DNA from 2 places in the Streptomyces sp. NBC_00726 genome. Region 1 is predicted to be linked to the other one. Evidence: riboswitches for the same ligand, from Rfam matches in the RefSeq annotation. Region 1 holds a riboswitch; the other holds the start of a gene.
The links. A riboswitch is a leader RNA that binds a small molecule or an ion and turns the genes downstream of it on or off. The one in region 1 is predicted to bind cobalamin.
Positions count from the first base shown of each region.

Region 2: another riboswitch for cobalamin. It lies ahead of OG338_RS05020 (cobalamin biosynthesis protein); the one in region 1 lies ahead of OG338_RS27705 (CoA-acylating methylmalonate-semialdehyde dehydrogenase).

Region 1 covers NZ_CP108983.1:6,235,850-6,239,755, forward strand. Annotated here, with positions in the region: gene metE (5-methyltetrahydropteroyltriglutamate--homocysteine S-methyltransferase) at 1-1,342, opposite strand, end outside; cobalamin riboswitch at 1,490-1,711, opposite strand; cobalamin riboswitch at 1,757-1,938, shown strand; gene OG338_RS27705 (CoA-acylating methylmalonate-semialdehyde dehydrogenase) at 2,120-3,643, shown strand; partial or broken gene OG338_RS27710 (acyl-CoA dehydrogenase family protein) at 3,650-3,906, shown strand, end outside.
Region 2 covers NZ_CP108983.1:1,125,013-1,128,918, forward strand. Annotated here, with positions in the region: gene OG338_RS05010 (anion permease) at 6-1,277, shown strand; gene OG338_RS05015 (hypothetical protein) at 1,309-1,542, shown strand; cobalamin riboswitch at 1,689-1,818, shown strand; gene OG338_RS05020 (cobalamin biosynthesis protein) at 1,941-2,924, shown strand; gene OG338_RS05025 (cobyric acid synthase) at 2,921-3,906, shown strand, end outside.

The DNA of each region.
Region 1 (3,906 bases):
AGCCGATGGTCGTCGTCGGCAGCAACGGCAGCCCCAGGTGTGCCCGTTGGGCGGCGGCCCGCTCGGTGTACGGCTGCGAGCGGCGGCCGTCCGTGTCCGTCACGGCCTCGGCCCGGGCGCGTACGGCCGGGTCCCGGGTGATCGGGGAGTCCGCCCGGGAGGCCAGCGCGGCCCTGTTGGCGGAGAGCTCACCGGCGATGGCGTCGGTGCCCTGCGCGAGCGCCGTCGCCAGGGTGACGATCTCCGCGGTCTTCTGCCGGGCGAAGGACAGCCAGCGGACGATCTGCGGGTCGATGTCCCGCTCGGCGGCGGCGTCCAGCGGCACATGGAGCAGCGAGCAGGAGGCGGCCACGTCGACGCGGTCGGCCAGCCCGAGGAGGGTGCCCAGTGTGGACAGCGACTTCTGGAGGTCGTTGATCCAGATGTTGCGGCCGTTGACGACACCGGCGACCAGGCGCTTGCCGGGCAGTCCGCCCACGGCCGCCAGGGCGTCCAGGTTGGCGGCGGCGGCCTCGGTGAAGTCCAGCGCCAGGCCCTCCACGGGAGCCTTCGCCAGCACCGGAAGCGCCTCGCCCAGCCGGTCGAAGTAGGAGGCGACGAGCAGCTTCGGGCGGTCGGTGAGCGCGCCGAGGTCACGGTAGGTGCGCTCGGCCGCGTTGAGCTCGGCCGGGGTGCGGTCCTGGACGAGGGCCGGCTCGTCCAGCTGCACCCACTCGGCCCCGGCCGCACGCAGATCCGCCAGCACCTCCGCGTACACCGGCAGCAGCCGGTCCAGCAGGGTCAGCGGCTCGAAGTCGGCGGGCACACCGGGGGCCGGCTTGGCCAGCAGGAGATAGGTGACGGGGCCGACCAGCACGGGCCGGGCGGCAAGCCCCTGCGCCAGGGCCTCCTTGAGCTCAGCGACCTGCTTGCCGGAGTCCGCGGTGAAGACGGTGCCGGGGCCCAGCTCGGGCACCAGGTAGTGGTAGTTCGTGTCGAACCACTTGGTCATCTCCAGCGGCGCCACGTCCTGGGTGCCGCGCGCCATGGCGAAGTAGCCGTCCACCGCGTCGGCCGCGACGGCTTCCCGGTGGCGCTCGGGGATGGCGCCGACCATGACGGTGGTGTCCAGCACATGGTCGTAGAGCGAGAAGTCACCGGTGGGGACTTCCTGGATGCCGGCGTCGGCGAGCTGCTGCCGGTTGTCGTGCCGGAGCTGTGCGGCGGTCTGCCGGAGGGCGTCCGCGGTGACGCGGCCCTTCCAGTAACCCTCGACGGCCTTCTTGAGCTCCCGGTCCCGGTCCTGGCGGGGGTAGCCGTACACGGTGGCGCGTGCTGCCGCGGCTGCGGACTTGGTGGTCACGGAGATCTCCTTCGCGAGATGAATCCCTGAGATCCCGGAGACGGGACGAGAGCGCGAAGGTGACGACGACCCGACGGGCAAGGACGCTCCGCCTGGTGTGTACGCCGACCCGCCCACGAGGTCACCGGAATATCCGTGTACGGAATGGTCCGTACACGGGCAGTCGGCAGGTCTTCGGACTCGCGGGCCCATCCTCCGTGCCGGAGGACACCTACTGGCCGTCGCTTCCCAGACCCGTCCCGGGTCCAGTGCGTATGACGGCGGTCGTTCCCGCTCACCGCTGCGGGGCAGTCCCGGATTCCCACCGGGTTCCCTCTTACGACGCATCCCGCCTGGCGGACGGGGCGAACCAGCTGCGGTGCCCAGCCTACGACATGCCGGGACGCGCCTCTGGATTTACTAGGACGTCCAACTATATAGTCGCGAGTACAAGGCCCGCGGTGCAGGGAAGCCGGTGTGAATCCGGCACGGTCCCGCCACTGTGACCGGGGAGTACGCCGTCGAGCGTTACGCCACTGACGAGTTGGATGTCGGGAAGGCGGACGGCGCGCGCTGATCCGGGAGTCAGGATACCGGCCGCGGGATGTTCTGTGTTGTCCACGAGGATGGAGCTGACACGCATGGCATCGGTATGTATCCACGACCCAGGTGAGCCCGCCGTCTGACGGGGCCTCCGGCCATTCGCGATCTCGCGCCCCACCATACCCGTACGCCTTCGGTGCGGGTGTGCGCCCCGGCGCGCCATCCCCGGATCCCTCCTGACGAGAGCAGGCAGTCATGGTCCGCGAGCACGAACGCGCCTCCGTGCGCGAGTTGACCCACTTCGTCGGCGGTAAGAGCGTCCCGGGAACGTCCGGGGCGTACGGCGAGGTGTACGACCCCAACACCGGCGAGGTGCAGGCCCTGGTGCCCCTCGCGAACCGCACCGAGACCGAGGCGGTCATCGCCGATGCCGTCGAGGCGCAGCGCGGCTGGGGCGAGTGGAACCCGCAGCGGCGTGCGCGGGTCTTCATGAAGTTCCTTCAGCTGGTGGAGCGGGAGAAGGACGCGCTGGCCCGGCTGCTGTCCGCCGAGCACGGCAAGACGGTCGCCGACGCGCACGGCGACATCCAACGGGGCCTGGACGTGGTCGAGTTCGCGGCCGGCATCCCGCACCTGCTCAAGGGGGAGTTCACCGACAACGCCGGCACCGGCATCGACGTCCACTCCCTGCGCTCCCCGCTCGGCGTCGTCGCCGGCATCACCCCGTTCAACTTCCCCGCGATGATCCCGCTGTGGAAGGCCGCGCCCGCCCTCGCCTGCGGCAACGCCTTCATCCTCAAGCCCTCGGAGCGCGACCCCTCCGTCCCGCTGCGGCTCGCCGAACTGTTCCTGGAAGCGGGGCTGCCGCCCGGTGTCCTGAACGTCGTCAACGGAGGCCGCGAGACCGTCGACACCCTCCTCGACGACCCCCGGGTCGCCGCCCTCGGCTTCGTCGGTTCCACGCCGGTCGCCGCACACGTCTACGCCACGGCCGCCGCGCACGGCAAGCGCGCCCAGTGCTTCGGTGGCGCCAAGAACCACATGATCGTGATGCCGGACGCCGATCTCGACCAGGCCGTCGACGCCCTGATCGGCGCCGGCTACGGCTCGGCGGGGGAGCGCTGCATGGCGGTCTCCGTCGCCGTCCCGGTCGGTGAGGAGACCGCCGACGCGCTGGTGACCCGGCTGAAGGAGCGCATCGGCACGCTCCGGATCGGCCGCAGTGACGACCCCGACGCCGACTTCGGTCCGCTGGTCGGCCCGGAGGCCGTCGAACGGGTCCGCTCCTACGTCGACCTCGGCGTCGAGGAGGGCGCCGAACTCGTCGTGGACGGGCGGGACTTCGTCCTGGACGGGCATGCGGGCGGCTTCTTCGCGGGGGCCTCCCTGTTCGACCGGGTGACGCCGGCCATGCGTATCTATCAGGAGGAGATCTTCGGCCCGGTGCTGTGCGTCGTACGCGCCGCCGGCTACGAGGAGGCCCTGCGCCTGCCCAGCGAGCACGTCTACGGGAACGGGGTCGCGATCTTCACCCGTGACGGGGACACCGCCCGTGACTTCACCCGCCGCGTCGACACCGGGATGGTCGGCGTCAACGTGCCCATCCCGGTGCCGGTGGCGTACCACACCTTCGGAGGCTGGAAGCGCTCCGGCTTCGGCGACCTCAACCAGCACGGCCCCGATGCCATCCGCTTCTACACCCGTACGAAGACGGTCACTTCGCGCTGGCCCGCCGGGTTGCGCGAGGGTGCCAGCTTCACGATCCCCACGATGGGCTGAACGGCCATGACCAGCACCCTGCTCACCGAGGACCAGCAGGCCCTCACGGAGACCACTCTCGACTTCGCCCAGGATCACCTGGCCCCGCACGCCCTCGACTGGGACCGCGACAAGCACTTCCCCGTCGACGTCCTGCGCAAGGCCGCGGGGCTCGGGCTCGGCGGCGTCTACGTCCGGGAGGAGTCCGGCGGCTCGGGGCTCAGCCGCGCCGACGGCGTCCTCGTCTTCGAGACCCTTGCCTCCGGCTGCCCGTCCATCGCCGG
Region 2 (3,906 bases), 5.1 Mb from region 1:
GGTAAATGGAACACATCACGCTGCTGCTCGCGATAGTGATCGTGACAGCTCTAGTGTTCGATTTCACGAACGGTTTCCACGACACCGCCAACGCGATGGCCACCACCATCTCGACCGGCGCACTCAAACCCAAGACGGCGGTCGCGATGTCCGCCGTTCTCAATCTGGTCGGCGCGTTCCTGTCCGTGGAGGTCGCCAAGACGATCTCCGGCGGGATCGTCAACGAGGACGGCCTCAGAACCGAGGTCATCTTCGCGGCGCTCGTCGGCGCCATCCTGTGGAATCTTCTGACCTGGCTGGTCGGGCTCCCGTCCAGCTCCTCCCACGCACTGTTCGGCGGCCTCATCGGCGCCGCGGTGATGTCCGCCGGCTGGTCGTCGGTCAACGGCGGCACCGTCGTCACCAAGGTGCTGCTGCCCGCCGTCGCCGCCCCGATCGTGGCCGGCGTGGCCGCGCTCCTGGCCACCAGGCTCACGTACCGGATCGGCGGGAAGATCCGTAACGACGCCCAGGAGAAGGCGACCGCCAAGGGCTACCGGGCGGGGCAGATCGCCTCGGCCGGGCTCGTCTCGCTCGCCCACGGCACCAACGACGCGCAGAAGACGATGGGCATCATCACGCTGGCCCTGGTCACCGGCGGCGTCCTCTCCCCCGGCTCCAACCCGCCGGTCTGGGTCATCGTCAGCGCCGGAATGGCCATCGCGCTCGGCACGTACCTCGGCGGCTGGCGCATCATCCGCACCATGGGCAGCGGCCTGACCGAGCTGAAGCCCCCGCAGGGCTTCGCCGCCCAGACCAGCGCGGCCACCGTCATCCTGGCCTCCTCGCACCTCGGCTTCTCCCTCTCCACCACGCAGTCCTGCTCCGGGGCCGTGATGGGCGCGGGCCTCGGCCGGGCCGGGGGTGTGGTCCGCTGGTCCACCGCCACCCGGATGTTCGTCGCCTGGGGCCTGACCCTGCCGGCCGCCGGTCTGGTCGGCGCGGGTGCCGAGTTCCTGACGAAGCAGGGCACCTGGGGCGTCGTGGTCGTCGCGGCCCTGCTGGTCGCTGGTTCCGGGGCGATCTGGGTGCTCTCGCGCCGCAAGCCGGTCGGCCACGGCGATGTCGCACCCGGCACCGAGGACGCGGCCCCGGCCGAGCCCGCCGGTGTCGTCACCCAGGCCATCGCGGCCGTGAGCCCGCCGCCCACCGCGGCCCAGGCGCACGACCTCGCCGCCACCATTCCGGCGCCCGCCGCACCCGCCGCCGCCGATCCGGCCCGACCCGCCACGGTCTGACCGACCCGGCACTCCGGTAAAGGACACCCGTATGAACATCGACTGGGCAGCTCTGGGCACCGTCTTCGGCGTCTCCCTCGTCACCACCGTCGCCCTGGTGGGCCTCTTCACGCTCGGCATCGTCGGCCTCTCCAAGCAGCCGGAACCGGCCGCGCAGGGCGGTCCGGCGGGCTCCTCGGTCCTGCTGGCGCGCGCCGGGGCGTACGTCTGCTTCGGGCTGTGCGCGGCGGCGGTCGCGTACGGCATCTATCTGATCGTCGCCTGACGCGGCACCCCCTCCCCCGGGCCGGACGCACCTCGTGCGCGTCCGGCCCGATGTGCGTCCGCCCACACCCCGCCGCCGCAGGTCAACGGCGAGTTGACGGGCGTTCGCGGGGCGTGGTGGACTGCCGGAGCCATTACGGCGACAGCAGAGGAAGCCGGTGCGAATCCGGCGCGGTCCCGCCACTGTCACCGGGGAGCGGTCCCCCACCGCACGTCACGGCCCGCGCGAGCGGACTGGAAGACCGGGGAATCCGCCGATCCGGAAGCCAGGAGACTCCTGCCGCCGTCACGTCGAACCAGGGCGCGGACCCTGAGTGAGGACATATCGCCATGCCCGGCTGCCGTGCGCCCCTCTCCCCACAGCCTCTGCCGGCGGACTCCGGTACGGCCGGCTGAGCCGTGCGTGCCGATCGCATCTACGCGTACGGCGCCACCGCCGGCCTGATCGCCGACCTGCTGCTCGGTGACCCCCGCAGGGGCCACCCGGTCGCCGCCTTCGGGCGGGCCGCCGCGGCCGTCGAGGACCGGCTCTGGCGCGACCACCGCGGCCGGGGCGCCCTGCACACCCTGATCTGCGCCGGGGGCGCCGCCGGGAGCGCCGCGCTCGCCGCCCGCGCCCTTCGCCGCCACCCCGCCGCGTCCGTGGCCCTGACCGCCGCCGCCACCTGGTCCGTCGTCGGCGGTACGTCGCTGGGGCGGGAGGCCCGGGCCATCGGCGGGGCGCTCGCCGCGGGGGACGTCGAGGCGGCCCGGGAGCGGCTGCCGCATCTGTGCGGGCGCGACCCGCAGGCGCTGGACGGCCCCGGGATCGCGCGCGCCGTCGTGGAGTCCGTCGCCGAGAACACCTCGGACGCGGTGGTCGGCGCCCTCGTCTGGGGCGCCCTCGCAGGGGTCCCCGGGCTCGTCGGCTTCCGCGCCGCCAACACGCTCGACGCGATGGTCGGCCACAAGTCGCCGCGCCATCTGCGGTACGGCTGGGCCTCGGCCCGGCTGGACGACCTCGCGGGCTGGCCCGGCGCCCGGCTCACCGCCCTGCTCGCCGTGGCCTCGGGCGGCCGGCCCCGGGAGGCGGTACGGGCCTGGCGGGCGGACGCCGCCAAGCACCCGAGCCCCAACGCGGGGCCGGTGGAGGCCGCGTTCGCCGGGGCGCTCGGCGTACGGCTGGGCGGGACCCTCACCTACGGCGGCCGGGTCGAGCACCGGCCCGTGCTCAACGGGGCGGCCGGCCGGGCGGTGGAGACCGCGGACATCGAGCGCGCGGTGCGGCTCTCGCGCCGGGTGGGCGTGCTGGCCCTCGGCGTCGGCGTGGCCGCCCGGCTGGGCGCGGGGGCGCTCGCTCGCCGGTCCCGCAGACCTCGTATACCTGGACGGAGAGCGATATGAGCGGCGGACTGCTGGTCGCCGGGACCACATCGGACGCGGGCAAGAGCGTCGTCACGGCGGGCATCTGCCGCTGGCTGGTGCGCCGGGGCGTGAAGGTCGCCCCGTTCAAGGCGCAGAACATGTCGCTGAACTCCTTCGTCACCCGCGAGGGCGCGGAGATCGGCCGGGCCCAGGCGATGCAGGCCCAGGCCGCCCGTGTCGAGCCGACCGCCCTGATGAACCCGGTGCTGCTCAAGCCCGGCGGCGACCGCTCCAGCCAGGTCGTCCTGATGGGGCGGCCGGTCGGCGAGATGAGCGCCCGCGGCTACCACGGCGGGCGGCAGGAGCGCCTGCTGTCCACCGTCACGGACTGCCTGGAGCAGCTGCGGAGCACGTACGACGCGGTGATCTGCGAGGGCGCGGGCTCGCCCGCCGAGATCAACCTGCGCCGCACGGACATCGTGAACATGGGCATCGCCCGGGCCGCGCGCTTCCCGGTCGTGGTGGTCGGGGACATCGACCGGGGCGGGGTCTTCGCCTCGTTCTTCGGCACGACGGCGCTGCTCGCGCCGGAGGACCAGGAGCTGGTCGCGGGATACCTGGTCAACAAGTTCCGGGGCGACGTCTCGCTGCTTGAGCCGGGGCTCGACATGCTGCGCGACCTGACGGGCCGCCCCACCTACGGGGTGCTGCCGTTCGCGCACGGGCTCGGTATCGACGAGGAGGACGGGCTGCGGGTGTCGCTGCGCGGCACCGTACGGGAGTCGGCGGTTGCCCCGCCGCACGGCGAGGACGTCCTGCGCGTCGCCGTGTGCGCGATCCCTCTGATGTCGAACTTCACCGATGTGGACGCGCTGGCCGCCGAACCCGGCGTCGTCGTCCGCTTCGTGGACCGGCCGGAGGAGCTGGCCGACGCGGACCTCGTCATCGTGCCCGGCACCCGGGGCACCGTGAAGGCGCTCGCCTGGCTGCGCGAGCGCGGGCTCGCCGAGGCGCTGCGGCG